Acidithiobacillus ferrooxidans ATCC 23270: one gene and its partners. The protein of the gene in region 1 interacts with the protein of each later gene in a pairwise test. Links are inferred from orthologs where the notes say so. Each region holds a gene or a part of one and is shown in the gene's direction. Other genes may lie near its edges.

Region 1 (10,487 bases):
TTGTCCGAAGAGATCATGCTGGAAGCGGTGATGTTCGGTCACGCGCAGTTCCAGCCCGTCATCGAAACCATCGAAGCGCTGGCGCGGGAGGCCGGCAAACCGCGCTGGGAGTGGGTGGCGCCGGTGGCCGATGAAGCACTGGGTGTGCAGGTGCGCGAGAAAGCCACACCGCTTCTGCAGGAGGCCTATGCGCTGACGGAGAAGCAGGCGCGCAGCAAGCGGCTGGAAGATGTGCAGCAGGCCATGGCGGTCGAGTTTGGCAGTGACGATGCGGGACGCGGAGACATGGTTCGCGGACTGTTGAAAAAAATTGAAACCGGCATCGTGCGAGGACGTATTCTGGATGGCGCGCCCCGCATCGATGGCCGGGACAGCAAGACGGTGCGGCCCATCACCATCGAGGCGGGTGTGTTGCCGCGGACCCATGGTTCGGCGCTCTTCACCCGGGGGGAAACCCAGGCCTTGGTGGTGGCGACTTTGGGTACCAAGGGCGACGAGCAGATCATCGACGCCCTGCAGGGCGAAAGCCGTGACCGCTTTATGCTGCATTACAACTTCCCGCCCTTCTCTACCGGTGAAACGGGTATGGTGGGTTCGCCCAAGCGCCGGGAGATCGGGCACGGGCGCCTGGCGAAGCGGGCGATAGCGGCGGTCCTGCCGACCGACAGCGAATTCCCGTACAGCTTACGGGTTGTTTCTGAGGTACTGGAGTCCAACGGCTCTTCCAGTATGGCGACGGTCTGTGGCGCCTCCTTGGCGCTGATGGACGCGGGCGTACCCCTCAAGGCGCCGGTGGCGGGCGTGGCCATGGGCCTCATCAAGGAAGGAGCGCGTTTTGCCGTCCTCACCGATATCCTGGGCGATGAAGATCATCTGGGCGATATGGATTTCAAGGTGGCGGGCACGGAACAAGGGGTGACCGCCCTGCAGATGGATATCAAGATCGACGGGATTACCCGGGAAATCATGGCGCAGGCGCTCCAGCAGGCGCTGGCGGGACGACTGCATATCCTCGGCCTGATGAATGGCGTGCTGTCCAGGGGCCGTGGCGAGTTGTCCGACTACGCACCGCGCATCATCACCATCCAGATCAATCCGGATCGCATCCGCGACGTCATCGGGCCGGGCGGTAAAGTCATCCGCGCCCTGACCGAAGAAACCGGCGCGACCATCGATATCCAGGACAACGGCACGGTAACCATCGCCTCGGTGGACGGTGAAGCCGGCGCCGCCGCGAAGCGACGTATCGAGTTGCTGACGGCGGATGTGCAAGTCGATACCATTTACGACGGAAAAGTGGCCAAGATCATGGATTTCGGCGCCTTTGTGACGATTCTGCCGGGGCGCGACGGTCTGCTGCACATTTCCCAGATCAGCAACGAACGGGTCAGCGATGTCCACGACCATCTCAAGGAAGGACAGGCGGTGCGTGTCAAGGTTCTGGAAGTGGATCGCCAGGGCAAGATCAAGCTGAGCATGAAGGACATCCCGCAATAATCCATCTACCGCCGACATCCTTATCGACGTCGTTGAGCGCCAATGGCGACACAGGTGGACCGCTACGGTCCACTTTTGTTGTTCCCTCCTGACATGACGCGCGCCGTCGAACCTCTCTGCACGACGCTGGATAACGGTGTGACCGTGATCAGCGAGCGACTGCCCGGACGCCGGAGTGTGGCCTTGTCCCTGACCGTCGGCAACGGCAGCCGGGATCAGGCCCCGGACGAAAACGGCTTTGCCCACCTGCTGGAGCATATGCTCTTCAAAGGCAGCACGGAGCGCGATGGCGATGCGCTCAATGCGGCCATGGAGTCGTTGGGCGGTACCATCAATGCGTTTACAGATCGGGAAAGCACGGTGTTTCACGGGACGGTACTGGCGGAAGATGCCGCCGACGCCTTTACGCTGCTGGCCGAGTTGTTGACGAAGCCGCGCTTCGACCACGCCGACCTGCGCCTGGAAAAGCGCGTGGTTGCCCAGGAAGCGGCCATGGCGGCAGAGGATGTGGAGGATTGGGCTCAGGAGCGCGCCCTCGCGGAAATCTGGGGACCCCATCCCCTGGCCTGGCCGGTACTGGGGAACGCGCAATGCATCCGCTCCGCCAGCCGCAAGCGCCTGCAAGCCTATCACCAGCGGATCCTCGCCGAGTCGCCGCTGATCGTTACCGCCGTCGGAGAAGTGGAGCATGGGGTGCTCTGCGCCTGGGCGGAGGCCGCCTTCGGGGGGCCGCACGGGGGGGCTCGTACGGCAGTGCCCGCCCCCCGTTTTCATGGCGGACAGAAGCGGCTGCGCCGCGCCCAGGCGCAGCAGGCGCACCTGATCTGGATGGCGCCTGGGTGCAGCGTCGCCGCAGAGGACTATCTGGCCCATGTGGTGGCCAACGCCATACTGGGTGGTGGTACGGCTTCCTATCTGTTCCGCGAGTTGCGCGAGAAGCGCGGACTGGCCTACCAGGTATTCTCCCATCTCGATCCCCTCCGTGACTGTGGTGAATGGACGCTCTATGCGGCCACGCCGGGCGCGCAGCACGTTCAGGCGGTAGCAGCGATGGCTGAGGTCCTGGCGACGTTGCTGGAGCATGGACCGACCGCAGCGGATATGATCTGGGCCAAGCGCAGCCTGCGGATTCAGCTCTTGCTCGGGCAGGAGGATGCGGAAATTCGCATGAGCCGCCTGACGCGGCAATGGCTCTATCTGGGGCGTCTGGTTCCGGCGGAAGAGTCTCTCCGGACCCTCGCGGCGGTGGACGCCGACGCCGTCCTGCGGGTTTTGCGCAAGGCCTGGACCGAGCGTTTTGAGTTGATCTGCCTGCCGGCGCGGCGCTGATCTCAGGAAAAGTGGTCTTTCCAGCGGCGCAGGGCGCTGAAGACACGGACGGGGTCGTCCCCCGTAGCGGGATCGAAGGCGTTGGCGCTGCGGATCAGAGCGGGCTCGCGGCACCGCAGAAAAGGGTTGCTGGCGCGTTCCAGGGCCATGTCGGAGGGTAAGGTGGGTTCGTTGCGCGCGCGCTGTGCGATGGCTTCCTTCTGGCGCTGCACTATGACCGGATTGTCCGGGTCGGCCTGGGCCGCGAAGCGCAGATTCGTGAGGGTGTATTCATGGGCGCAGTAGACGGCGGTGTGATCGGGCAGCGCCGCGAGACGTTGCAGACTGTGAAACATCTGCGCTGCGGTACCCTCGAAGAGGCGCCCGCAGCCTGCGGCGAAGAGGGTGTCTCCGCAGAAAAGGACGTTTTCCCACCAATACGCGATATGATCGCGGGTATGGCCGGGTACCTCCAGCACCGTGAGCGTCTCCGCATCCAGCGTCAGGCGACCCTCGGCCACGGCATGGGTCAGTCCCGGAATGCGCCGGTTCGCGCCGTAGACGGGAATACCGAAATACTGCGCCAGCGCTTCCACGCCTCCGGTGTGGTCGGCATGATGGTGGGTACAGAGAATGGCGCTCGGGCGGAGCGTATGTTCCGCGCACCAGTCAAGGACGGGTTCCGCGCAACCGGGGTCGATAATCCACGCCCCTTTGGGCGTTTCGGCGACGTAGATGTAGTTATCCGTAAAGGCAGGAATAAAATGAACGGGCATTTTTGCATCTCCCTTCGGGCAAGGTACCATAGGCCCATTATGGCATTGAATCGGGGTGGTGGACGTTAGTGTTTTCCTTTTTCGCCGCCGCAAGGCCATCGCGCTGATATGCAGCACCCGGGACGCCAAAGTCGGCCGCGGGAACGCCGCGCCGCCATCTGGTGGAATGGCCGCAGCGGCCGCCTCCTGCTCGACCGTGCCCGGGATATGCTGCCGCGCTGGATAGAACGCCTGCAACCGGAGACCATTCTGCAGCTCGGGCAACCCGTTTTCTGGGGACTGCCGCCCGGCCACGAGCATACCTGGGTATTGCTCAATGACGGCTTTGCCCTGCCTTCCGACGAGTATCTGCAGGCCTATGGCGTCTGTGAGGCGATGCCTTTCGCCGCCATGCGTTTCGACCTGGTCATCGTCCCATTCTGTCTGACCCGCATGGCCAATCCGCAGGCGGTGCTGGAGGAGTGCTGGCGGGTCCTGCGTCCCGAAGGCCATGTGCTGATCATGGATTTCAATCCGGGGGGGAGCCTGAGTGTGGTACGCCGTTGGCATCTCTGGCGCAGGGATCGTGCCTGGCCATGGCTGCGCCCCTTCCTGCCTCTGGGACGACTGCGCGGTCTGCTCGAGGAGCAGGGTTTCGTGCTCCGCGAGGGACGTTATTTTCAATATACCGTTCCGGGCCTGCGGCGCAATGCGCAGTGGATGGAGCTGGTGGGTGACCGCTGGTGGCCGGCAGGGGCCAACGCCTATCTGATACTGGCCCAGCGGCGGGATCCCGAGCGGCCGCTGGTGGGCGCGGTCCGGTCGTTCAAGGTGCGTTCCGGGCGTCAGAACGTCCGGTCCGAAGCCCCCGTTGCCTATGTTGGTCCTGATACTGAGAACACCGCCCCATGCCCGAAAAAATCATAGAGCTCTTTACCGATGGCGGGTGCCGCGGTAATCCCGGTATCGGCGCCTGGGGCGTGTGGCTGCGGCTGGCTGGACAGGAGCGGGTCTTGTGGGGCTTCGTCCCGGAAACGACGAACAACCGGATGGAGCTGACGGCGGCTTTGCGCGGTCTGGAGGCGCTCAAGCGACCCAGCGCCGTGCGGGTGATCAGTGATTCCCGTTATCTGCGGGATGGCATGACCCAGTGGCTGGCTGGCTGGCAGCGCCGGGGCTGGCGGACGGCGGGCGGGGACGCGGTCAAAAATCGCGATATCTGGGAGTTGTTGGCGGCGGTGGCCGCCCGCCACCAGGTCCAGTGGGAGTGGGTGAGAGGCCACTCCGGGCATATCGAGAATGAACGGGTGGACGCACTGCTGAATCGGGTCATGGATCAGTATGCGGCGGGCGGGCAGGCGCGGGAGGGCGAGGGATGGCTGTGAGGCAGGTGGTGTTGGATACGGAAACTACGGGCATCGATTGGAAGCAGGGGCACCGGGTGATCGAAATAGGTGCCGTGGAGCTGATCGACCGGCGGGTGACGGAGGCGTATTACCAGCAATACCTCAATCCGCAGCGCAGCAGCGATCCCGAGGCGTTGCGGATACACGGACTGACCGACGAATTTTTGCAGGATCAGCCGGGTTTCGCGGAGGTGGCGGACGCGTTTCTGGAGTTTCTCGGTGACGCGGAGCTGATCATTCACAACGCGCCCTTTGACCTGGGATTCCTGAATCACGAACTGCAACTGGCCGGGAAGGCGCCTTTGCGGCAGGCCGTAATGGATACGCTGGCCGATGCGCGCCGCCGTCATCCCGGTCAGAAAAATGATCTCAACAGCCTATGCCGGCGTTACAGTGTGGAAAACAGCCATCGTGAACTGCACGGGGCCTTGCTGGACACCCGGATACTCGCCGAGGTCTACCTGGCGATGACCGGCGGGCAGGTGGATATGATGGGGATGCTGGGTGCCGCAGGTGGCTCCGCCGCAACGGAGATGCGGTCCGCGGGGGATGACCGTCGGAGCGAGGGCATTCCGGCGGCATTGTCGCGGCCACGTGGCCCATTGCGGGTGATCCGCGCCAGCGCGGAGGAGTGCATGCTCCATCGGCAATATTTGCAGAATATGGGTGGTAACGCGTTATGGGAGCCGGAAAGCGAGGGCATTCCACCGGCTTGACCGGCTAGATCGAGTCTTGCGGAATCCCGACAGGCCCTTCTTCCATAGACCAACCGAAGCCTGGTGTCAGCAGGTCGCTGATGGCGCCTGCCGCCGGAATGCTCCTGAGCAACGCCAGGCTCCATTCCGGACCATCGCCATAGCCGATAACGATCAGCGCCGCATAGTCCCCCGCCTGGATCATGAGGGCGTAGCCATTGTGCCCTTTCATCACCAGTTGTTCCAGATTGCCGAGTTTGAACTCGCGCATCGCACGGTCGGCCAGGGAGGATATGGACGCCATCACCGCACCTGCCCGGTCTTCACTCACCTCTCCGGAAATGGCGGAGGCGAGCATCAGGCCTTCGGTGGAAATGATCGCGGAGGCGTCTATGTCGGCTGAACCGTCGTTCAGTTCAGCGAGAATGGATTGCATCTTTTTCGTGCGCAAAACCCCTCCTGGCGATCTCTGTTAACACCCAAGAACACGGCAAATTTACCGGAGCTCGTATCCTGCTTACCGGCTGTCAGGCCGGATGCTCGGCAAAGTCTGATTTGCGCTCGATCAACTCGATACGGTAGCCGTCAGGGTCTTCCACGAAGGCGATAACGGTGTTGCCGTGCTTCATGGGTCCGGCCTCGCGTACCACCTTCCCGCCCCGCTGGCGGATGCCGTCACAGGCCGCCACGGCATCCTCCACTTCAATGGCGATATGCCCGAAGCCGTCGCCGAGGTCGTACTGTTTCACGCCCCAGTTATAGGTCAGCTCAATGACCGCCCCGGCATTCTCGTTCTGATAACCGACGAAGGCCAGGGTAAATTCGCCCTCGGGATAATCGTTACGGCGCAGGAGCTGCATGCCGAGTACCTCCGTGTAAAAGGCAATGGCGCGATCCAGATCGACGACGCGCAGCATGGTGTGCAGTATGCGCATGAGAATCTCCTTAACTTGAAAGCAGGTAATCCAGAGGTTCCATCACTTCCAGGCGGTAGCTCTGGTTGGCAGGAATGACCATGCTGTCGCCAGCATGCAACTCCTGAACATCGTTGGCCCCCTCGGCATGGTAGTAGGCCATCCCGCTGAGCACCCGGATGGTCTCCGCCACTTCACTGCTCAAAGTATAGACGCCTGGGTGCAGAAGGGTGAGACTGTGCATGCTGCCATCGGCGAGAATGACGCTGCGCTCGCTGCGCCGCCCGTCCAGAGAGATGCGGCTGCTTTTGCCCAGTGCGGTGGCCGGTACCTGCTGGTCGGGAGCCATCGCCTTAACCCTGCAAACGCTTTTCGATGCGCAGACGCAGCGCATTGAGCTTGATGAAGCCCCCGGCATCCTTCTGATTGTAGGCGCCCGCATCATCTTCAAAGGTGGCGATACGTGGGTCAAAGAGACTCTCCTGCGACTGCCGTCCCACCACCATACACCCCCCCTTGTAGAGTTTGAGGCGCACCACGCCGTTGACCAGTCGCTGGCTCTGATCGATGAGCGTCTGCAGGGCGCGGCGCTCCGGACTCCACCAGAAGCCGTTGTAGATGATGCTGGCGTAGCGCGGCATGAGCTCATCCTTGATGTGGGCGACTTCCCGGTCCAGGGTGATGGATTCGATGGCGCGATGGGCCTTGAGCAGAATGGTGCCGCCGGGGGTCTCGTAGCAGCCCCGGGATTTCATGCCGACATAGCGGTTTTCGACGATGTCCAGGCGCCCGATGCCATGCTCGCCGCCAACGGTATTGAGGTGCGCCAGCAACTGCGCGGGATTGAGCGGCTCGCCGTCGATGGCGATGGGGTCGCCGTGGGCGTAGGTGATTTCCAGATAACGGGGCCGGTCTGGCGCCTGCTCCGGCGCCGTGGTCCAGCGCCACATGCCGTCTTCGGCTTCCGCCCAGGGGTCTTCGAGAATGCCGCCTTCATAAGAAATATGCAGCAGGTTGGCATCCATGGAGTAGGGGGATTTCTGGCCATGGCGTTCCACCGGAATGCCACGCTGTTCGGCATAGGCGAGGAGCTTTTCACGGGAGTTCAGATCCCATTCCCGCCAGGGGGCGATGACCTGAATATCGGGGTTGAGGGCGTAGGCCCCCAGCTCAAACCGGACCTGATCGTTGCCCTTGCCGGTGGCCCCATGGGCGACGGCATCGGCACCCACGTCGGCGGCGATTTCCACCATGCGCTTGGCGATGAGGGGCCGGGCGATGGAGGTGCCCAGCAGATACTCGCCCTCGTAGAGGGTGTTGGCGCGGAACATGGGGAACACGTAATCCCGGACGAATTCCTGGCGCAGGTCGTCGATGAAGATTTCCCTGGCGCCGAGCTTCTCGGCCTTGGCGCGCGCCGGTTCCAGTTCTTCACCCTGGCCGATGTCGGCGGTGAAGGTGACCACGTCGCACTGGTACTGGTCCTGCAGCCACTTGAGGATGACCGAGGTATCCAGACCACCGGAATAGGCGAGAACGACTTTCTTGACCATGCGTCAATCTCCTTGCAGTGCGGCCACGGGGCCGATGCCGAATAAAAATTCCATCAGGGCTTTCTGGGCGTGCAGGCGGTTTTCCGCCTCTTCCCAGACGACGGATCGGGGTCCGTCGATGACTTCGGCGCTGACCTCCTCGCCACGGTGGGCGGGGAGGCAGTGCATGAACAAGGCGTCCGGCGCGGCGGCGGCCATGAGCGTGGCGTTGACCTGGAAGGGGGCGAGAATCGCCTTGCGCGCGGCGGCCTCCTCTTCCTGACCCATGCTGGTCCAGACGTCGGTGACAATCAGGTTGGCACCGCGCACCGCGGCCACCGCATCGTGCAAGACCGTGACCTGATCGCCGCCGCTCTGCAGCATCCCGGCGCTGGGCACATACCCCGCCGGGCTGCCGATGCGCAGTCGAAAGTCGAAAACCTGCGCGGCTTCCATCCAGGAGTGGGCCATGTTATTGCTGCCGTCGCCGATATAGGCCACGGTCCTGCCGCGCAGGTCGCCCCAGTGTTCCGTCGCCGTCATCAGGTCGGCGAGGAGCTGACAGGGGTGATGGTCGTCGGAGAGACCGTTGATCACCGGCACCCGCGAAGCGGCGGCGAAGCGGAGGAGGTTGTCGTGACCGAAGGTGCGGATCATCACCATATCGACCATGCGGGAGATGACCTTGGCCGTGTCCTCGACGCTCTCGCCGCGCCCCAGTTGGGTATCTCGCGGCGAAAGGAAAAGGGCGTGGCCGCCCAATTGGGCCATGCCCGTCTCGAAGGATACCCGGGTACGGGTGGAGGATTTCTCGAAGATCATCGCCAGGGTCCGGCCCGCGCAAGGGGCGTAACGTTCGCCGTCCCGCTGGATTTTCTTCAGGGCGATGGCACGTTGCAGGAGCGCCCGCAGTTCGCTGGGGCTGAGGTCGGAGAGGCGCAGAAAGTGACGGACGTTCATGATGCGGATTCCAGAAGGCTGGCCAGGCCAGCGACGAGAAGATCGATTTCTGCCTCTTGCAGAATCAGCGGGGGCAGCAGACGAATGACTTTTTCAGCCGTGACGTTGATGAGCAGGCCAGCCTCCAGGGCGCGCTCCACCAGGCGTTCGGGTTTATGGGCCAGTTCGATGCCCACCATCAGGCCCATGCCGCGTATCTCCAGCACCTCGGGGTGCCCGCCAAGGCGCTTCTGCAGGCGCTGCCGGAGCAGGGCGCCCATCCGCCCGGCGTGGGCGGGGAGGTCTTCTTGCTGCATGGTGTCGAGCACGGCCTGGGCGGCGGCGCAGACCAGCGGCCCACCGCCAAAGGTGGTGCCGTGTTTGCCCGGCCCGAAGAGCGCGGCCGTCGATTGGCCGGCCAGCATGGCGCCGATGGGGACGCCGTTGCCCAGGCCCTTGGCCAGACTGAGCACGTCGGGGCGCAGGCCGGGAATCTGCTGGTAGGCGAAGAAGGCCCCGGTACGGCCGATGCCGGTCTGCACCTCGTCCAGCATCAGGAGCAGACCGTGCGCGTCGCAGACCTCCCTCAGCCCGGTCAGGAAGCCTTCCGGTGCCGGGCGCACCCCACCTTCTCCCTGAAGGGGCTCGGCGAGAATGGCGCATATGCCGGGGTTGGCCTGAACCAGGGCGCGGACGGTGGAAAGATCGCCATAGGGGGCGCGCACGAAACCCGGCAGCAGGGGGCTGAAACCTTCCTGGATGCGGAAATTGCCGGTGGCCGTGAGGGTCGCCAGGGTGCGGCCATGAAAAGCGTTGCTGAATACCAGAATCTGCGGTTCGGCGATGCCCTTGCCATGACCATGGAGGCGGGCGATTTTGATGGCCGCTTCATTGGCCTCTGCGCCGCTGTTGCAGAAAAAGGCCGCATCCATGCCGCTGACGGCGCAGAGGGTATCGGACAGCTTTTCCTGCGCCGGAATACGGTAGAGATTGGAAGTGTGCAACAGTTGCCCAGCCTGGGTCTGCAGGGCGCGGGTGACCGCCGGATGGCTGTGCCCCAGGCCACAGACGGCGATCCCTGCCAGGGCGTCCAGATAACGGCGCCCCTCGGTATCATAGAGCCAGACCCCCTCACCCCTTGCAAAAGCGACCGGTAACCGGGCATAAGTGGACATGAGCGGCATCAGGCTGGCGCCTCCCCGTCCAGGGCGAAAGCCGCGTGCAGCGCCCGCACCGCCAGTTCCAGATATTTTTCTTCGATGACGACGGAAATCTTGATCTCGGAGGTGGAAATCATCTGGATGTTGATGTTTTCCCGCGCCAGGGTTTCAAACATGGTGGCGGCGATGCCGGCATGGGAGCGCATCCCGACGCCTACCACGGAAACCTTGACGATATGGGTGTCGCCCCGCACGTCCTCGGCGCCGAGCACCTGCGCCAC
Region 2 (11,589 bases), 910 kb from region 1 along the record:
GCGTAATCAGATTCTGAAAAGCATTCAGGACCGGTTGGTCAAAGTAGTGAGCAGGATCGGGCGCGCCGGGCATTACACGGTGATCCTCAATGACAAGTCTGTACTTTATGTCAATGGCGCCATCGATATCACTCCGCAGGTAGTGGCAGCGATGGAGAACAAACCTGCCACCGGTAAAATGAACGGTGGTAAATAGGATGGCGCGCGGCGTGTATCTCCTTGGCGATCTTGCGCAGGTGGCAGGCGCTGAATTGCGCGGCGACGCCGGGTATCAGATCAGCGCTGTGGCGCCGCTCGATACAGCCGGCAGTGGGGATCTCACTTTTTATCACGACATGCATTTGCGAGGTCTGTTAAAAACGAGCAAAGCAGGCGCCATACTGATTGCTCCCCGGGACGCGGAGCAATTTTCCGGAAACCGCCTTTTGACGGACAATCCCTACGCGGCATTTGCGCGGGTCATGCAGCACATCTATCCGCAGGTTGCCCCTCGGCCCGGATTGCATCATACGGCACAACTGGCGCGTGACGCCCAGGTGGATCCGGACGCGCGCATCGATGCGCATGTACAGATTGGAGCCGGAGCGGTGATTGCGAAAGGTGTCTGGCTGGAGGCCGGTACCTTTGTTGGCGCGGGTGCGGAGGTGGGGCAGGGATCACATCTTTATCCCGGTGTGAAGATTTATGGGGGCTGCAAAGTGGGCGCCGGCTGCGTCCTCCACGCGGGCGTGGTGATTGGCGCCGATGGCTTTGGTTTTGCAGAGGCAGACGGCCGCTTTTTGAAGATCCCCCAGGTGGGTCGGGTACTTATTGGAAATAACGTGGAGGTTGGTGCCAACTCCTGTATCGACCGCGGTGCGCTGGCCGATACGGTGATCGAAGACGGGGTGAAAATAGACAATCTGGTGCAGATCGGACACAACGTCCAGATCGGCGCTCATACGGTTGTCGCTGGACAGACAGGAATTGCGGGGAGCGCGCGGATTGGCCGGCACTGCCGTATCGGCGGTCAGGTGGGTATTGCCGGTCACCTGGAAATCGCCGATGGCTGTGTGATCGCCGGGCAGAGCGCGGTGACCCATTCCTTGCGTCGCGCCGGTGTATATTCGGGGGTGATCCCTGTACAAGAGGCAAGCCACTGGAGACGTATCGCCGCGCGTCTCGACGGACTGGATACCTTGTTTCGCCGGATGAAGCGCGTCGAGCGTACACTTGAACAGGATTTATCTACCAACGGAGAGCCCACTGACCGTGAATGAGCTGAATATTCAGGATATTCTTAAACGCTTGCCACATCGCTACCCATTTCTGCTGGTGGATCGTGTCGTTGAAGTAGAGATAGGAAAACGTTTGCGCGCACTGAAAAACGTCACCATGAACGAACCGCATTTTCAGGGGCATTTCCCGGGATTTCCGGTGATGCCGGGCGTACTCATCATCGAAGCCCTTGCCCAGGCGGCGGCGATCCTCGCCTTTGTTTCCGAGGATAAGTACGGAGAGAATGCGGCGGTTTATTTTGCCGGGATCGACAAGGCCCGTTTCCGCAGACCGGTGACGCCGGGTGATCAATTGGAGCTCATCGCCAACGTGAGCCGCCGGCGTTCCGGCATGTGGCAGATGGAAACGGCGGCGCTGGTCGATGGGGTGGAAGTCGCCTCTGCGCTGCTGATGGCCACCTTGCGCGAGCATGTCCAATGACGGTGCAGATTCATCCGCTGGCCATCGTCGATTCCTCGGTTCAGATTGGAGAAGGATGCACCATCGGACCTTTTGCCGTCATTGGGGCTGGAGTGGAAATCGGCGATCACTGCAGGATCGGCGCGAATACCGTGATCGAAGGCCCTTGCCGCCTCGGTGCCCATAACCAAATTTTTCAGTTTGCGTCCGTCGGCACGGCTCCACAGGATCTGGGCTACGCGGGTGAACCTACGACACTCGAAATCGGGTCGCACAATACGATACGCGAGTTTGTGACCATCAATCGCGGCACTGTGAAAGGTGGCGGGACAACACGGATCGGTCATCACAACCTCCTCATGGCTTACTGCCATGTGGCGCACGACTGTTCTATCGGTGATCAGGTGGTAATGGCCAATGCCGCAACCCTTGCCGGTCACGTCAGCGTCGAGGATCACGCCATCCTCGGCGGCCTGTCGGCGGTACATCAGTACGCTCGGGTGGGGGCGCACGCGATATTGGGCGGCGGGACCATGGCACCTTTGGATATCCCACCTTTTATGATGGCAGCAGGCAACCATGCCAGCCTGCATGGGATCAATGTACGCGGTCTCGCACGTCGCGGTATCCCCCGGGAGACCATCTTGCAGATCAAACGGGCGTATCGCCTGCTTTTCCGTTCCGGGCTGAGACTGGAGGATGCCATGGATGAGGTGTCGCAACGCGGTCTGAATGCGCCGGAAGTCGCCTATCTTCTGGACTTTATTCGTAATAGCCGACGCGGGATTACCCGGCCATGATCCATATGAGAACCGGGGTCATCGGGGTGGGCCACTTGGGGCGCTTTCACGCGCAGAAATATGCCGCAATCTCACAACTGGCGGGGGTTTTTGACGAGAACGCGGAACGGGCCGCAGAGGTTGCCGCCGAATTGAGGTGCCGTGCTTTCCCCAGCGTTGATGCGTTACTGGCTGAAGTAGACGCGGTGTCCATTGTCACCCCCACCTCCACCCACTTCGCGGTAGCGGAAGTGGCGATGCAGGCGGGAGTACATTGTTTGATCGAAAAACCCTTTACCCTGGATACCGAAGAAGCGGATGCCCTGATTGGTATGGCGCAGGAGCGCCATCTGGTGCTGGCGATTGGTCATATCAAGCGGGTACACCCGGCCATTCAGTATTTGCGGCAGGCGGGCTTTGGTGCGCCCCGCTACCTGGAGGCGGAGCGTCTGGCGCCGTTCAAGCCACGCTCGCTGGATATCGACGTGATCATGGATCTGATGATCCATGATCTGGACCTGACCTTGCTGCTGACCGGCGCCGAACCCGTGGACGTGCGTGCCGTGGGTGTCGCGGCGGTAACGGACAAGGCGGACATGGCCACGGCCTGGATGACCCTGAACAACGGCACCGTGGCCAACCTGGCAGCCTCCCGGGTAGTGCGGGAACCTGCGCGGCGCATGCGTATCTTTTGGCAGGATCGTTATGCTTCGGTGGATTTCCTCAACAACACCCTGCACATCTACCATCGCGGTGCGGGAACGGTGCCGGGAATTCCCGGTGTACGTGATGAGGCTGTGGACCTGGCCAAACGCGATGCCTTGGCGGCGGAGATCGAGGATTTCCTGAACGCCATCGCAGCGCACCGGCCGGTGTTTTGCGACGGCGTCGCGGGTCGGCGGGTGCTGGCCGCGGCGCTGCAGGTGCGGGTAGCCGTGGAGGCTTTTCTGCAGCGTTGAGCGTATGCCGGTGCGGGTTTTGACGTTTCTTTCGGACGGTGATGCATGACTCAAAATACAGCAATTCCCATGGTCGATTTGCGCGCGCATTTTGCGCCGCTGCGGGATGAAATATTGACGGGGATAGGGAAGATTCTGGACGATGCCAGCTTTATCCTGGGAAATCAGGGGCGTGCGCTGGAGGCGGAGGTAGCGGGTCTCTCCGGTGTTGCCCACGGTGTGGGCTGCGCCTCCGGTACGGACGCCCTGATGCTGGCCCTGCGTGCCCTGGAGATCGGCCCCGGCGACGAGGTGATCGTCCCGACCTTCACGTTCATCGCGACTGCGGAAGCGGTTCTTTACGTGGGCGCCACGCCGGTTTTTGTGGATGTGGATGATCGTTTTTACGCCATGACCATCGCCGGTATCGAGGCCGCCATTACGCCGCGGACCAAAGCGATCATCCCCGTACATCTCTACGGATTGCCGGCAGATATGCCCGGCATCATGGCGCTTGCTCAGAAGCATGGCTTGCGGGTGATTGAGGATTGTGCCCAGGCCATTGGTGCCCAAATTAACGGACAAGGAGTGGGCAGTTTTGGCGACATCGGTTGTTTTTCTTTCTTTCCCAGCAAAAATCTTGGCGCTGCCGGAGACGGCGGCATGGTGGTGACGGCGGATGCGGAGCTGGAACGCAAATTGCGCGGTCTGCGCAACCATGGTTCCTGGCAGACCTACCATCATGACGTATTGGGCTATAACAGTCGTCTCGACGAAATGCAGGCGGTGATTCTTCGGGCGGAGTTCCCACATCTCGCGGCCTATAACGACGGACGGCGGCGGGCGGCAGGGTGGTACGCCGAGCATCTGGTGGGTCTCGACCTGCAATTGCCGGAAGCTCCAGCAGGTTATCACCACGTATTCCATCAGTTCACCATTCAGTTGAATGCGCGGGATGCGGTGAAGACCGCCCTCCATGCCGAAGGCATTGCCAGCGCCATTTACTATCCGATTCCAGGACACCAGCAAAAGATGTTTGCACACCAGGCCCAAACCCATTGTCCGGTGGCAGAGCATCTGGCGGAGCGGGTGCTCTCCCTGCCCATGTTCCCGGAACTGCGTGAGGAGCAGATAGCCAGGATCGCTACCGTGATCCGTCGCACCCTGCACGGCTAGGGCCTTGGGCAAGGCCTTTATCCTCGCGGTAGAGCGTTCCGGCGAAAATCTCGGGCTGGAAATTTTGGCGAATGCCGCGCAGGCGGGACTTGATCTGCAATGGTCCGGGGTGGTCGGATCCCGTCTGCAGGCGGCGGGCGTGCAAAATATTGCCAATGGTGAAGTGCTGGCGATGATCGGGTTGGTCGAAGTCTTGCGGCACTACGGTCGCTTGCGCAGGCTTTATGGGCAAATCCGGCAGCATCTGCAGGCGGAACGGCCGGCTTGCGTGGTGCTGATTGATCATCCTGCTTTCAATCTGCACGTTGCCAAGATGGCCAAGCAGATGGGCATTCGAGTGCTCTATGTGGTGGGTCCCCAGATCTGGGCCTGGCGCTCGCAGCGAATCCACCAGATCAAGCGCGTAGTGGACCACATGCTGGTGCTTTTTCCTTTTGAGGTGCCCATTTATGCACAGGCGGGGGTGCCGGTGCATGTGCTGGCCCATCCCTTGCTGGCGCAGACTGCGACGGCGCAGGACGGAATGGATGCGCGGGCGGCACTGGGACTGACGGCAGGGGGGCCGGTGCTTGCGCTCCTGCCGGGCAGTCGCCGCGGCGAGCTGGAACGTCTGACTCTACGCTATGCGGAAACGGCGCGACGTTTGCGCAAACAAATACCGGATCTGCGGATTCTGGTGGCCTTGGCCAGGGAGGAGTTGCGCCCCCTCTGGGAGCGGCTCTGGAAACAGGGTGCGGGGCCGGAAGATGCGCAGTTGGTGGTCGCTCAGACGCAAACCGTGCTGGCAGCCGCTGACGTGGTGCTGGTCGCCTCCGGTACCGCCACACTGGAAACGGCACTCATGCGGCGCCCGGCGGTCGTCGTCTATATTTTGAACGCACTCACCTTTGCTTTCGTCCGAAGACTGGTGAAGACCCCCTTCGTGGCCATGCCCAATATTTTGCTCCAAGAGGCCGTATACCCGGAATTCCTCCAGGAGGCCTTCGAGCCCGCCCAAGTGGCTGATGCACTGGCGGCGCTTTTGGGTCCGGCGGGTTCCGAGCAGGTGGCAAAATTGCAGAAACTGCGCAGCCTGCTGGAAGGCAATCCTCCCGAGCAGTTGCAGCAAGTGCTCCGGGAGATGCTGGCATGAAAACGGTAACGCCATGAAAAGCGCCCCAATTCTGGAACATTATGGACCCTGGTGCGCGGGTGTGGATGAAGCGGGGCGAGGGCCCTTGGCGGGTCCAGTGGTGGCAGCGGCGGTGATTCTGCGCGTACCTCTTCACGGTCTGGACGATTCCAAGAAAATGACGGCCGCCGCACGGACACATTGGGCCGCACGTATCCGCAATGAGGCCCTGGCCTGGTCGGTAGCCCGGGCTGCGGTCTGGGAGATCGAGCGCTACAATATTCTCCAGGCGTCGTTGCGGGCCATGGCGCGGGCTATCGTCGGCCTGCCCCGGCAGCCTCGGCGGATTCTCGTCGATGGCAACCAATCGCCTCCCGGTTGGCAAGTAGAGACGCTGGTGGGCGGCGATGGCCGGGTGGACGCCATTGCTGCGGCAGGTATTCTGGCTAAAGTGACACGGGATGAGGAGATGCAGTTGCTCGACCGATATTACCCTCAATATGGGCTGGCGCGGCATATGGGTTACGGCACGGCGGTGCATCTCCAGGCATTGCGGCGCTGGGGTCCCTGTGCCCTGCATCGGCGCGGCTTCGGACCCGTCGACCAGGCCTGGGAGACGCAATGATGCGTACGCCGCAGTTCGTCCATCTGCACGTACACTCCGAATACTCCCTGGAAGACGGAATCATTCCGGTCAAGGCGCTGGCCAGACGCTGCGCGGAGCGAGGCATGCCGGCCGTGGCGATCACTGATCACGGCAACCTTTTTGCCCTGGTGAAATTTTATAATGCTGCCCGGGGGCAGGGCGTCAAGCCATTGATTGGCAGTGAAGTCTGGGTGCATGATGTGGCAGAACCGGAACGACCGGTCAGCCTTGTCCTGCTGTGCATGGACAAAACCGGTTACCGTAACCTCAGCCGCCTGCTCAGCCGGGCTTACCTGGAGGGCAGTCGCCACGGTCGTCCGCAGATCGACGTGGCATGGCTGGAAGGGTCGAGCGACGGTCTCATTGCCCTGTCTGCGGCAGGGCAGGGGGAGATCGGGCGTGCCCTGCAGCGCCATCCGCAACAGGCGGAAAGCCGGGCGCGATACTACGCAAGGCTTTTCCCGGAGCGTTTTTATCTGGAGGTGCAGCGCAACGGTGAGGCGGAACAGGAGGCCCTGGTCCAGGCCACGGTGGCGCTGGCGGAAAAACTGGATTTACCGCTGGTGGCCACCAATAACGCCCACTTTCTCGATGCGGCGGACTTTGCGGCTTTCGACGCGCGACAGTGTATTTCTGCGGGCTTTACCCTGGACGACCCGCGCCGTCCACGGCGTTTTACGCCGGAGCACCGCCTGCCGGACCCCGAAGAAATGCGAGAGCGTTTTGCGGACCTGCCGGAAGCTTGCGACAATACCGTCGAAATTGCGCGACGCTGTAATATGGAGCTGGTGCTTGGGCATTATGCGCTACCGGACTACCCCATTCCCGCCAACCAGTCCGTGGATGAATATTTGCACGACGCGGCGCAAAAAGGTCTGCAGGAACGCTTGCAGGAGCTGCGTATCACCGGCGACGCCACGCTGCCTTATCACGAGCGCCTGTTGCGTGAGGTCGGCGTCATTCAGCAGATGGGCTTCCCCGGTTATTTTCTCATCGTCGCGGATTTCATCCAGTGGGCAAAAAATAATGGCGTGCCGGTAGGACCTGGTCGTGGTTCCGGCGCCGGATCGCTGGTGGCCTACGCACTACGGATCACCGATCTCGATCCCATCGGCAATGGCCTGTTGTTCGAGCGCTTTCTCAATCCCGAACGCGTTTCCATGCCTGACTTCGACGTGGATTTCTGCATGGATCAGCGTGACCGCGTCATTCAGTATGTGGCCGACAAATACGGTCGTGACCGGGTCGGCCAGATCATCACCTTTGGGACGATGAAGGCGCGGGCGGTGGTGCGTGATGTCGGCCGGGTGCTGGGTCTACCGTATGGCTTTGTCGACCAGTTGGCCAAGCTGGTGCCGGGTGATCTGGGAATGACCCTGGCGAAGGCCCTGGAGGAATCGGAGGAACTGCGGCGACGCCAGGCTGAGGAAGACGACGTCCGCGACCTGCTGGACATCGCCTTGCGCCTGGAGGGTTTGCCCCGTCACGCCTCGACCCATGCGGGTGGCGTGGTGATCTCCCCGGAGCCACTGGCCGACCGCCTGCCGCTCTTTAACGACGGCTCTGAAGGGGGGGGTAACGTCACCCAGCTCGATAAGGACGATGTAGAAAAGATGGGGTTGGTGAAGTTCGACTTTCTCGGCCTGCGTACCCTGACCATCATCGATATGGCGGTCAAGCTCATCAATGCCGATGCGGCAGCGGCGGGTCGTGCGCCCGTGGATATTCAGCAATTGCCTTTGGACGATGCGGCGACTTTCGCCCTGCTCAAGTCCACCGAGACGGCGGCGGTCTTCCAACTGGAATCATCGGGTATGCGCGATCTGGTGCGGCGCCTGCAGCCGGATACTTTTGAAGATATCGTCGCCCTCGTCGCCCTGTTTCGGCCGGGGCCGCTACAGTCGGGTATGGTGGATGATTTCATCGCCCGCAAACACGGCAAGGCGCAGGTAACCTATCTGCATCCGGATCTGGCACCGATTCTCCGGGAAACCTATGGGGTGATTGTCTATCAGGAACAGGTCATGCAGTCCGCCCAGGCGCTGGCGGGTTATTCCCTCGGCGGTGCCGATTTACTGCGGCGCGCCATGGGCAAGAAAAAGCCGGAGGAAATGGCCAAGCAACGCAGCATTTTCCTGGAGGGAGCCCACAAGAACGGTTTGGCCGCGGACCAGGCCGGGGCCATCTTCGACCTCATGGAAAAGTTTGCGGAATATGGCTTTAACAAATCCCACTCGGCAGCCTATGCCCTGGTGTCCTACCAAACCGCTTATCTGAAGGCCCACTATCCGCAGTTTTTTATGTCTGCCGTGCTGACCGCAGATATGGACCACACCGACAAAGTTGTGGCGATGATTGCCGAGTGCGCGCGCATGGGCCTGCGCATTGCTCCACCGAGCGTTCAGCACAGTGTGCTGGAGTTCCGGCCGGAGGGGGATGATCATATCCGCTTTGGTCTGGGTGCCATCAAGGGCTTGGGACGGGCGGCCATTCAGGCGATTCTCGACGCCCGTAGAGGAGGCGCCTTCCTGAATCTCTTCGATCTGCTCTGCCGGGTGGATACCCAGAAAATCAATCGTCGTGCCCTGGAGGCATTGATTCGCGCCGGAGCCATGGATGACTGGGGCGTGTCGCGGGCCAGCCTGATCGCTTCCGTGGACGGTTGTATGGAAGCAGCGGCGCAGTTTCAGAGCAGTCAGGCGAGCCTGCAGGAATCATTGTTTAGCGGACAGGAAGCGTTGCGGGTAGCGCCGCCGCTGGTGTCTGCCGAGGCATGGAGCCTCACCGAAACCCTGCGTCAGGAACGGGAAACTCTGGGCTTCTATCTCAGTGGTCACCCCATGGACAGTCTGCGGGATGATCTGACGGCGCTGGGAACGATACCTCTTGGCGACGTCGCGGTCGGGTCCACGGTATTGGTGGCGGGGTTGGTGGTAGCGCGGCGCAGCACCCGGACCAAGCGCGGTGATCGTATCTATTTCCTGACCCTCGACGATGGTCAGGGGCGGCTGGAGGTCGTCGTCTTTGGCGAAGTCTGGGCGCGGGCCGGCAAGATCCGAGAGGGTGAGGAGCCGGTGCTGGTTCTGGGTGAGGTGGGCGAGGACAGCTATTCTGGCGGCCTGCGGCTCAGTGCCCTGCGTCTGCTGGATACGGCACAGGCGCGTGAGGAATTGGCTGCCCAATTGACCTTGGATCTGGGTCTTGCCGAAGATATGGCGCCGCGAGATCTGCTTGCCGTGCTCCGTAAGTATCCTGGCCAAACGGCCTTGCGCCTGCGTTTGCGGGTCGCAGACGACGTTGTCGCGCAATTGCGGGTGACGGAAAACCTGAGCTTCGCGGCGAGTCCCGCCGCCATTGCCGCCCTGACGGCGTTGGCACCCGCGGCGCACTGGCACTGGAGCTATCGGCCGGTGACCCTTCTCGTCAATAATGTCGTCCCCCTGGAGCGTGCACGGCACGCGACGCGACGCCCGGCCTGAGCGCCGGCCATATTCGGAGTGGTAAGGAGTGAACATGAAAATCAGTTATCTGGACTTTGAACAATCGGTTGCGGAGCTGGATGCCAAGGTGGAGGAACTCCATGCCCTGAATCAGCCGGGTATCGCCGATGACATCAGTCGCCTGGAAGTAAAAGCGCGCAAGGAGTTGCAGCGTATTTACAGCAAGCTTGGTGCCTGGCAGACGGTACAGGTGGCCCGTCACCCACAGCGGCCTTATACCATGGATTATGTGCAGGCCCTTTTCACGGAAGTACAGGTGCTGGCAGGCGACCGTGCTTTCGCCGATGATCAGGCTATTATCGGCGGTCTGGCGCGCTTCAATGGACAGCCGATCGTCTGGATGGGACATCAGAAGGGCCGCGACACCAAGGAAAAGATTCAGCGCAACTTTGGGATGCCGCGTCCGGAAGGTTATCGCAAGGCCTTGCGTCTGCTCCGCCTTGCCGAGCGTTTTGCCTTGCCGGTATTTACGTTCATTGATACGCCCGGAGCCTATCCGGGTATTGGTGCCGAAGAGCGCGGCCAGAGTGAGGCCATAGCCCGTAATCTCGCAGTGATGTCTGATCTGGCGGTACCCATTATCTGCACGGTCATTGGTGAAGGGGGCTCCGGCGGGGCCCTGGCGATTGGCGTGGGTGACCGGATGCTGATGCTGGAGTATGGAGTGTACTCCGTCATTTCGCCGGAAGGCTGCGCCTCCATCCTCTGGAAGAATGCGGCCATGGCAGCCGAGGCCGCGGAAACTCTGGGTATCACCGCCCGTCGTTTGCAAGGAATGGGTCTGGTCGATGAAGTGCTGGCCGAACCCCTCGGTGGCGCGCATCGCGATCCGGAAGCGGTCTTCGCGCTGGCACGTGAGCGTTTCGCCCATCACCTGCAGGAGCTGCAGGCGATGGATACCAGCAAGTTGCTGACCACCCGTTACGAACGCCTGATGCACTATGGAGTCGTCGGCGCTGCCTGAGCTGGAGCGGCGTCTCCGGACGCGTCTGCAGGGGGATCTGCGCCCACCGCGGGGACGCTCCCTCTATGTGGCTTACAGTGGCGGCGGGGACTCCACGGCGCTGCTCGTGGCACTGCTTTCTCTAGGGTACGAGATCCATGCCTTGCATGTGGATCACGGCTGGCACCCGGACAGTGCGCAGTGGGCCCGGTTCTGTCAGGAGCAGGCCAAGGCTCTGGGGGTTCCTTTCACCCTGCTGCATCTGGCTGCAGATACACCGGGCGAGGGGCCGGAGGATCAGGCCCGGCGTGCCCGCTATGCCCTCATGGCGGCGCAGTTGCGGCAGGGGGACTGGCTGTTCACGGCGCAGCACCGCGAAGATCAGGCGGAAACCGTGCTTTTGCAACTGTTGCGCGGTACCGGCGTGGCGGGACTGGCGGGCATGCCCCGGCAGCGCCCGCTGGGAGCCGGGCTTCTGGTTCGGCCCCTGCTGGACGTACCGCGGCAGGTGTTGCGGGATTATCTGGAACAGCGGCAGTTACCCTTTCTGAATGATCCGGCCAATGCCGATATGCGCTACGACAGGGTGCGGATACGTCGCATCCTGCTCCCGCAACTGCAGGAACTGGGTTGGCCCCACGCGACGATCAGTATCGCCCGCGCTGCGGACAATCTCGCCGACATGGGGGAAATCGCGACGGACTGGTTTGACCTGTGTTGGCAACAGTATCGGGCAGACCATCCGGGTCTCTCTGTCGAGGTGCTTCCTCTGGAGTATCTGCATACGCTTTCTGTTGCGGCACAGCGGTTTTTTTTGCG
Region 3 (7,507 bases), 1.3 Mb from region 1 along the record:
CAATGTGGGGATGACACTGGAAACGTTATTGTTGAATTGGGTAGGCATTTGGTCAGGACAGGTGGCGCATGGAATTACAAGCTGAAGCGGGGGGTGCGGCAAAGGCGCTGTCCGTCGTGTTACGGGATGCCACCGCAGTGCAGCGTTACTACATGCCCAACATCAAAGGGGGCGGGGTACTGGTAGAGACAGCGAACCTCCTGCCCATAGGTACCGAGGTGCTGCTCATGATCACCCTCCCCGACGGTCAACCGCGTGCACCGGTCATGGGAAAGGTGGTGTGGGTGACGCCACCCGACAACCGTGAGGGTCGTCCTCCCGCCATCGGTGTCCAGTTTGTCAATGACCGCTCCGGGGTCCTGATCCGGATTCAGAACGCGCTGTCCGGCCTGCCAAGGAACGATGGTGAGGTGCTGAGTTTTTAAAATGCCGCTTGGGCGCAGGCCCCGCACGGGTCACTCCGCACGGGGTCATTGCCCTGATGCTGGCGTCTGAGGTACACTTCGTCCCCTCAGGAGAGGTGACCGAGCGGCCGAAGGTGCAGCACTGGAAATGCTGTGTACTCCAAAAGGGTACCGTGGGTTCGAATCCCACCCTCTCCGCCAATCATCGTCCGTCAGTGGACAGTCTCAGGTTTTCTATGGCGACAAAGATCGGTCCCCTCGCAGTGGTAACTGGTGAACCCCGTCAGGCCCGGAAGGGAGCAGCGGCAGCCGGTGATCCAGGTGCCGGGGTGCGGCTGATCGGCGTCGCCACCCTATATTTCAGAGCCGCATGAGCGCCTATCTCGCGCTGGCCCGCCGCTGGCGACCCCAACATTTTGACGATTTTGTCGGGCAGGAGGCCGTCGTCTCCGCCTTGCGCCATGCCCTGGATTCCGGCCGCATCCATCATGCTTTTCTGTTCACCGGCACACGGGGCGTCGGCAAGACGACTCTGGCGCGGCTGCTCGCCAAGTGTCTGAACTGCGAGCGAGGCGTGAGCAGCAACCCCTGCGGAGAGTGCAGCGCCTGCCGCAGTATTGCTGCAGGGAACTTCGTGGATCTGCTGGAGGTGGACGCGGCAAGCCGTACCCGGGTGGATGAGACCCGCGACCTTCTGGACAATGTCCAGTATGCGCCTACGGCTGGTCGCTACAAGGCGTACCTCATTGACGAGGTGCATATGTTATCTGCGCACAGCTTCAATGCGCTGCTGAAAACCTTGGAAGAACCGCCGGAACATGTCAAATTTCTGCTGGCGACTACGGACCCACAGAAGCTGCCGATAACCGTGCTCTCCCGCTGCCTGCAGTTTAATTTACGTCGCCTGGATGTTCCCCAGATTCAGGGAAGATTGCGGCAGATCATGTCGTTGGAACAGGTGCCGGCGGAGGACGCCGCCCTGCAGATACTATCGCGCGCTGCCGACGGGAGTCTGCGTGACGCCTTGAGTCTGCTGGATCAGGCTATTGTCCACGGTGGTGGCGCGGTGCGGCGCGACGGCGTGCTCGCGATGCTGGGGCGCAGCGGCGATGACGCGGTGCTGGGTCTGATCGCCGCGCTGGTGGACCGAGATGCTGCACAGGTATTCGCCATAGTGGGTGATCATCTGGCGCGGGGCATGGACGGGCCCGGCCTGCTGGACCTGGTCATAGAAGGCCTGCATCGCATCGCTCTGGCGCAATTTCTTCCAGCCGATCCGGATGACGATGGCGCCGAGGCGGTCGTGCATCTGCGCGGGAGAATCAGCCCGCTTACCCTGCAGTCCTGGTATTTTTTGCTCCTTTCGGCACGACGTGACTTTGCGCTTTATCCAGATGATCGCATGGCGCTGGAGATGGCCTTTCTGCGGGTGTTGAGCTTTTCCGGTTCAGCATCGCCCGACTCGCCGCCAGCGGCCCTCCCGGGCGGGGAAAACCGGCATCCTGGCGAGTCACTTCCCCCGACGCGCGAATTCGTTATGCCCGAGGCAACTTCACCGCTATCGGATCATTCGGTTCCCCTGCTCTCCATCCGTTCACGGGATGAAGTCCGGGAGCCGTCGCCGGTAGCGACGTCCGGTCAGCGCGATGCGGATGCCGGGACCGCGCCAGCAGCAGACTGGCGTCGCGTACTGGCATCGCTGGCGGTGTCGCCGATGATTGCCGAGTACCTGCGCTACGGACAAGCCCTGCGCTGCGATCCGGAGGCGGTGGAGTTGGCCGTGGAGCCCAATTATTTGCCGTTCCTTCTCAAGACCGAGGCCCGCCGGGCGTTACATCAGGCGCTTACGGCATATTACGGCCGGGAGCCCAGGCTCAGCATTGTTGCTCTCACCATAGAGACCGGGGTGGGCAGCCTGGTGCAGGAAGACCGGGCGCAGCTGGCGTCCCGGCAAGCTGCAGCAGAGGCACGTGTGGCCGCGGATCCGCGCATCGGCGCGTTCCTCGAAGCCCTGGATGCCCGCGTAGAATCCATTGAAATCGTGGCGGCATCCTCAAACGATATGCCGTCAGCTCACAATGAAACGTAAACAGGGAGGTAAGGAAAAGATGAAAGGTGGACTGGGGAATATCATGAAGCAGGCGCAGCAACTCCAGGAGCGTTTGCAAAAGACGCAGGAAGAACTTGCCCAGGTAGAGGTGCAGGGCCACGCGGGTGGCAATCTGGTGGAAGTCACCATGACCTGCCGACATGACGTGCGGCGAGTTCGCATCGACCCCTCTCTGCTGACCGACGGCGATCAGGAGATGCTCGAAGATCTTGTGGCAGCGGCCATCAATGACGCCGTGCGCACTGCTGAGAAGGTCAGCGCGGAGCGGATGTCGGAAGTGACTGGCGGCATGAATATTCCGGGCATGAACCTGCCTTTCTAGGCACTTATGGCAGACGTTCCGAGTATGGACGCCCTGGTGGCACTGCTACGCCGCCTACCGGGTATTGGCCCGCGTTCGGCGCAACGGATCAGCTATGAGTTGCTGGTGCGTAAGCGCGATCTCATGCCGCAACTCGCCGCAGCCTTTCAGCAAGCCCACGCGGTGGTCCGTTTTTGTGAGCGCTGCAACAACCTGAGCGAAGCGCCATTGTGTGCCGTCTGTCGTTCCGAACACCGGGACCGTTCCATTTTGTGCGTGGTGGAATCGCCCGCTGATCTGCGTGCAATCGAGGATACGGGGGTGTTCGTCGGCGAATTTTTCGTATTGATGGGGCATTTGTCGCCCCTGGACGGCATCGGTCCCGAAGCCCTGCATATCGACCGCCTCAGCGCGCGACTGGGTGAAACAGACTTGCAGGAAGTGATTTTTGCGACCAATCCTACCCTGGAAGGAGAGGCTACAGCCCAGTTTCTCGCTGGACTGGTTCCTGACGGTGTCACCATCAGTCGTATCGCGCGGGGGGTGCCGGTGGGTGGTGAACTGGAATATGTCGATCGCAGCACCCTCGGGCGCGCCTTGCATGGTCGTCGCTTGCTCGACGAATAAGCACTTACCCATCGTTTCGTAAAGATAAAAGCCATCAATTTCGAGAGGAAGCAGCCATCATGATACCCACAGGAGTCACGCCTCCAGGCGGAAATGTGTTTTTTTTGCTGATGGGCGCCATTCTGGTGTTTGCCATGCATGGCGGATTCGCCTTCCTGGAACTGGGTACGGTACGACGGCGCAGCCAGGTAAATGCGCTGGTGAAGATTCTCAGTGATTTTGGTATATCCACCATCGTCTATTTTTTTGTGGGTTATCATATCGCCTATGGCATCAGCTTTTTTGCCGATGTAAAGGCTCTGACCGCAAGCAATCATGGTTTTCAGATGGTGCGGTTTTTTTTCCTGCTGACCTTCGCTGCTGCGGTGCCAGCCATTATCTCCGGTGGTATTGCCGAACGGGCACGTTTTTATCCCCAATTGCTGGCGACTGCCTTTCTGGTGGGACTGGTTTATCCCTTTTACGAAGGGATCGTCTGGAATGGTCATTATGGTATTCAAGCCTGGTTTACCAGCGTTTTTGGTGCACCTTTCCACGATTTCGCAGGCTCGGTGGTAGTGCATGCCATGGGTGGATGGATGGCGCTGATGGCGGTCTGGCTGCTGGGTTCGCGCAAGGGGCGTTACGGGAAAGATGGTGCGGTACACGCCATGCCGCCTTCCAACATTCCCTTTCTGGCGCTGGGCTCCTGGATTCTGATCATCGGCTGGTTTGGTTTTAATGTGATGAGTGCACAGCAAATTGCCGCTGTGCAGGGTCTGGTGGCACTCAATTCGCTTATGGCACTGGTGGGCGGCATGCTGGCGGCGCTGGCGGTAGGGAAGGGCGATCCGGGCTTCGTTCATAATGGCGCTCTGGCAGGTCTCGTGGCCATCTGCGCCGGTTCCGATGTGGTGCAACCCATTGGGGCTTTGGCCATCGGTGCCATTGCCGGCATTATTTTTGTCTACCTGTTCACCTTTGTGCAGCATCGCCTGCGTCTGGATGACGTGCTGGGTGTCTGGCCGCTCCATGGTGTTTGCGGGGTGTGGGGTGGACTGGCCGTCGGAATTTTTGGACATCAGTTCCTCGGCGGCGCCGGTGGGGTCAGTTTCTGGTCTCAGTTGCTGGGCACCGCACTAGGCGTCCTGGTCGCCCTGGCGGGCAGTGGTATCGTCTACGGCAGCATCAAGTACTTTATCGGGATTCGTCTGGATCCCGAGGCGGAGTATGCGGGGGCGGATTTGAGCTTGCACCATGTCAGCGCGTATCCTGAAGAGGATATCGAGAGGGCGTGACCATGACAGAACCTTTTGCTGCCCTGAACTGGCAGGCCATGCCGGGCCTGCCGGTGCGCAGCCCGCAGGCGCACAAAGGAAGCTTCGGCCACGTTTTCGTAGTAGGCGGAGGGCCGGGCATGGGCGGGGCACTGGCGCTGGCCTCTGCCGCCGCCTATCGGGTGGGCAGCGGATTGGTGACGGCGGTGGGGCATCCCTCGGCGATCCCATACTTGGCAGCACACCTGCCGGAAGCGACCTGGCGGGACTGGCCTGCGGCTTTTGGAGATTTGCCGGACCACGCCGTCCTGGCTGTTGGCCCTGGCTTGGGTCAGGGCCTGGCCGCCCATGATCTGTTGCTGGAAATCGGTACACTGTCCTGTCCCCAGGTATGGGACGCCGATGCCCTGAACATTCTCGCGCGTTTTGGTCCGAAACTGCTGACCACCGACGCACTTCGTCTGTTTACCCCACATCCGGGCGAAGCGGCCCGCCTGCTGGGGATAACGGTCGCCGCTGTACAGGCAGACCGTATCGCGGCGATTGTTCGGTTACGTGCCCGCTATGGCGGCTACTGGGTCCTCAAGGGCCACCATAGTCTCCTGCTAGGATGCGCTGTCCGGAATCTCTGTACTTTGGGCAATCCCGGCATGGCCACGGGCGGCAGCGGGGACGTGCTGACCGGCCTGTTGGCCGGTCTGCTGGCGGTCGGTCTGGACGCCGACCGGTCGCTGTCCCTCGGCGTGTGCCTGCATGCCCGCGCGGGCGATATCGCGGCCGCGGAGATGGGCGAGGCCAGCCTGCTGGCCGGGGACATCCTGGCGGCAGTGCCCCGCGCTTTACAGGAGTTGACGCAACGTCATGACGGAAACTGAAGTATTGCGGGAATGGGATCGCCGTTATTTCTGGCATCCCTTCACCCAGATGCAGTGTTACGGGGATGACGACCCGTGGATCATCGACCGTGCAGAAGGCAACTACGTGTATGATACGCAAGGTCATCGCTGTCTGGATGCGATCGCCAGCCTGTGGTGCAATGTTCACGGCCACCGTCATCCCCGACTGGATGCCGCCCTGATCGGGCAGTTGGGCAAGGTCGCACACAGCACGGCCCTGGGTGCGGGCAATGCTCCGGCCATTCGTCTCGCCAAGGCGCTGGTAGAAATTACCCCGCCTTCCCTGCAACATTGTTTTTTTTCGGAGGACGGCGCCGAGGCGGTCGAGGTCGCCATCAAGATGGCGGCCCAGTACTGGTGTAATCTGGGCCGCCCCGAAAAACGCCTCTTCCTGACCCTGGACAATGCCTATCATGGGGACACCGTTGGCGCCGTTTCGGTGGGCGGCTTCCCCCTGTTTCACGAGGTATACGGGCACCTCCTGTTCCCCACTTTACGCTTGCCGAGCCCCTATGTATTGCAGTGGGAAGACTGCGAGGGGGATCCGGAGCAGGCAACAGCCGTATGGCTGGCAGTGCTGGAAACGACGCTTCAGAAGCAGAGCGGCGAGATTGCGGCCGTGATCCTGGAGGGCGGGGTGCAGGGCGCCGCGGGCATATTGCCTTTCCCGCCCGGCATTCTGGCCGGTGCGCAACATCTGTGCCGGGCCTACGAGGTCTTGCTGATCATTGATGAGGTCGCGACCGGCTTCGGCCGCAGCGGCAAGCTTTTTTCCTGTGAGTGGGAGTCTGTCGAACCAGACCTGTTGGCCTTGGGTAAGGGGCTGAGTGGTGGTTACTTGCCGGTGGCTGCGACCCTCGCCGCAGAACATGTTTATGCTGCCTTTCTTGCGCCTTTCGGGGAAACCCGGCAGTTTTACTACGGGCATACCTACACCGCCAATCCTCTGGCCTGTGCGGTAGCGCTGGAGAACCTGGCACTTTTTGCGGAAGGTGGTGTGCTGGCTGCTTTGCCCGAGAAGATCGCCCGGTTGCGAGCCGGGCTGCAGCGTTTTCACGGCCAGTCGTGGGCAGGGGAGGTCCGCCAGTTCGGTTTGATGGCCGCCATCGCGTTGCGCGACCCCGGGACGAATGCGCCTTATCCCTACGGAGATCGCGTCGAATACGCAGTGTGCCGGAGAGCACGGGAAATGGGCGTTTACAGCCGTCCCCTCGGTGATCTCCTCACCATAGTTCCGCCGCTGTCGGTGACAGCAGCGGAAATAGACACTATCCTCAACGTATTATATGACGCCATGGCGGAAGGACGATCCTGATGAAAACGGCCCAAGATATCATGAACCGCGAAGTTGTTACGGTGCTGGCCGATGATCCGGTCGATAAAGTGGGAGATGTGCTCCTCAGTTCCGGGCACCACAGCCTGCCTGTGGTGAACAGCGAGGATCATCTGGTCGGAATGATCGGCGAACGGGATCTGATCGACGCCCACCGCAAGGTGCATCTGCCGACCATGCTTACTATCCTGGATGGTCTGATCCCTCTGGGCGGTATGCATGAATACGAGGAAGAGCTACGCAAAGTCACGGCGGTGACCGCCGGTCAGTTGGCGAGCTCCCACGTCATTACCGCCGCCCCCGATGAAGATACGGACGCGGTGGCCGAGAAGTTGCTGCGCAAGGATGTACATGCCGTGCCGGTGGTCGATAACAGCGGTTTATTGCTGGGTATCATCAGTCGCTCGGATATTCTTCAGCATCTGCTAAAACCCTGAACCTGGTATCGGATGCACTGGGATTTCGCAGATGCAGAAGCCTGCCGGGACTGGGGGCGACAGCTTGCCCAGCGCATTCATATCCCTGCGGTTATTTATCTTGAGGGCGATCTGGGGGTCGGTAAAACCACTCTGGCCCAGGC

What was found.
Region 2: the proteins of dnaQ (region 1) and dnaE interact in binary tests that used the Escherichia coli proteins (3 or more experiments, as listed by UniProt). The link is inferred for Acidithiobacillus ferrooxidans ATCC 23270 from one-to-one orthologs.
Region 3: the proteins of dnaQ (region 1) and dnaX interact in binary tests that used the Escherichia coli proteins (3 or more experiments, as listed by UniProt). The link is inferred for Acidithiobacillus ferrooxidans ATCC 23270 from one-to-one orthologs.

Annotation. Positions count from the first base shown.
Region 1 is NC_011761.1:345,238-355,724, forward strand. Bases 3,810-6,808 are described here. They hold dnaQ (DNA polymerase III subunit epsilon), read left to right. Parts: upstream 3,810-4,935; coding sequence 4,936-5,682; downstream 5,683-6,808. Other genes in these bases: AFE_RS01890 (class I SAM-dependent methyltransferase), read left to right, coding at 3,810-4,487; rnhA (ribonuclease HI), read left to right, coding at 4,469-4,945; AFE_RS01905 (roadblock/LC7 domain-containing protein), read right to left, coding at 5,687-6,112; gloA (lactoylglutathione lyase), read right to left, coding at 6,189-6,596; AFE_RS01915 (pyrimidine/purine nucleoside phosphorylase), read right to left, coding at 6,607-6,808. Also shown: pnp (polyribonucleotide nucleotidyltransferase), read left to right, coding at 1-1,497; AFE_RS01880 (M16 family metallopeptidase), read left to right, coding at 1,540-2,826; gloB (hydroxyacylglutathione hydrolase), read right to left, coding at 2,829-3,581; more of AFE_RS01890, read left to right, coding at 3,690-3,809; more of AFE_RS01915, read right to left, coding at 6,809-6,924; AFE_RS01920 (argininosuccinate synthase), read right to left, coding at 6,929-8,128; argF (ornithine carbamoyltransferase), read right to left, coding at 8,132-9,067; AFE_RS01930 (aspartate aminotransferase family protein), read right to left, coding at 9,064-10,230; AFE_RS01935 (aspartate kinase), read right to left, coding at 10,230-10,487. UniProt on the Escherichia coli protein: DNA polymerase III is a complex, multichain enzyme responsible for most of the replicative synthesis in bacteria. The epsilon subunit contain the editing function and is a proofreading 3'-5' exonuclease.
Region 2 is NC_011761.1:1,255,996-1,267,584, forward strand. The notes cover bases 5,906-10,006. They hold dnaE (DNA polymerase III subunit alpha), read left to right. Parts: upstream 5,906-6,305; coding sequence 6,306-9,806; downstream 9,807-10,006. Other genes in these bases: AFE_RS06820 (ribonuclease HII), read left to right, coding at 5,906-6,306; AFE_RS06830 (acetyl-CoA carboxylase carboxyltransferase subunit alpha), read left to right, coding at 9,841-10,006. In the rest of the region: AFE_RS06785 (OmpH family outer membrane protein), read left to right, coding at 1-196; lpxD (UDP-3-O-(3-hydroxymyristoyl)glucosamine N-acyltransferase), read left to right, coding at 198-1,259; 3-hydroxyacyl-ACP dehydratase FabZ, read left to right, coding at 1,252-1,698; lpxA (acyl-ACP--UDP-N-acetylglucosamine O-acyltransferase), read left to right, coding at 1,695-2,477; AFE_RS06805 (Gfo/Idh/MocA family protein), read left to right, coding at 2,474-3,415; AFE_RS06810 (DegT/DnrJ/EryC1/StrS family aminotransferase), read left to right, coding at 3,461-4,570; lpxB (lipid-A-disaccharide synthase), read left to right, coding at 4,575-5,702; more of AFE_RS06820, read left to right, coding at 5,716-5,905; more of AFE_RS06830, read left to right, coding at 10,007-10,791; tRNA lysidine(34) synthetase TilS, read left to right, coding at 10,769-11,589. UniProt on the Escherichia coli protein: DNA polymerase III is a complex, multichain enzyme responsible for most of the replicative synthesis in bacteria. This DNA polymerase also exhibits 3' to 5' exonuclease activity. The alpha chain is the DNA polymerase catalytic subunit.
Region 3 is NC_011761.1:1,670,273-1,677,779, forward strand. The notes cover bases 253-3,133. They hold dnaX (DNA polymerase III subunit gamma/tau), read left to right. Parts: upstream 253-774; coding sequence 775-2,493; downstream 2,494-3,133. Other genes in these bases: AFE_RS08865 (PilZ domain-containing protein), read left to right, coding at 253-425; AFE_RS08880 (YbaB/EbfC family nucleoid-associated protein), read left to right, coding at 2,483-2,836; recR (recombination mediator RecR), read left to right, coding at 2,843-3,133. In the rest of the region: AFE_RS08860 (DNA polymerase III subunit delta' C-terminal domain-containing protein), read left to right, coding at 1-85; more of AFE_RS08865, read left to right, coding at 69-252; more of recR, read left to right, coding at 3,134-3,442; AFE_RS08890 (ammonium transporter), read left to right, coding at 3,502-4,719; AFE_RS08895 (NAD(P)H-hydrate dehydratase), read left to right, coding at 4,722-5,573; bioA (adenosylmethionine--8-amino-7-oxononanoate transaminase), read left to right, coding at 5,560-6,909; AFE_RS08905 (CBS domain-containing protein), read left to right, coding at 6,909-7,364; tRNA (adenosine(37)-N6)-threonylcarbamoyltransferase complex ATPase subunit type 1 TsaE, read left to right, coding at 7,377-7,507. UniProt on the Escherichia coli protein: Part of the beta sliding clamp loading complex, which hydrolyzes ATP to load the beta clamp onto primed DNA to form the DNA replication pre-initiation complex.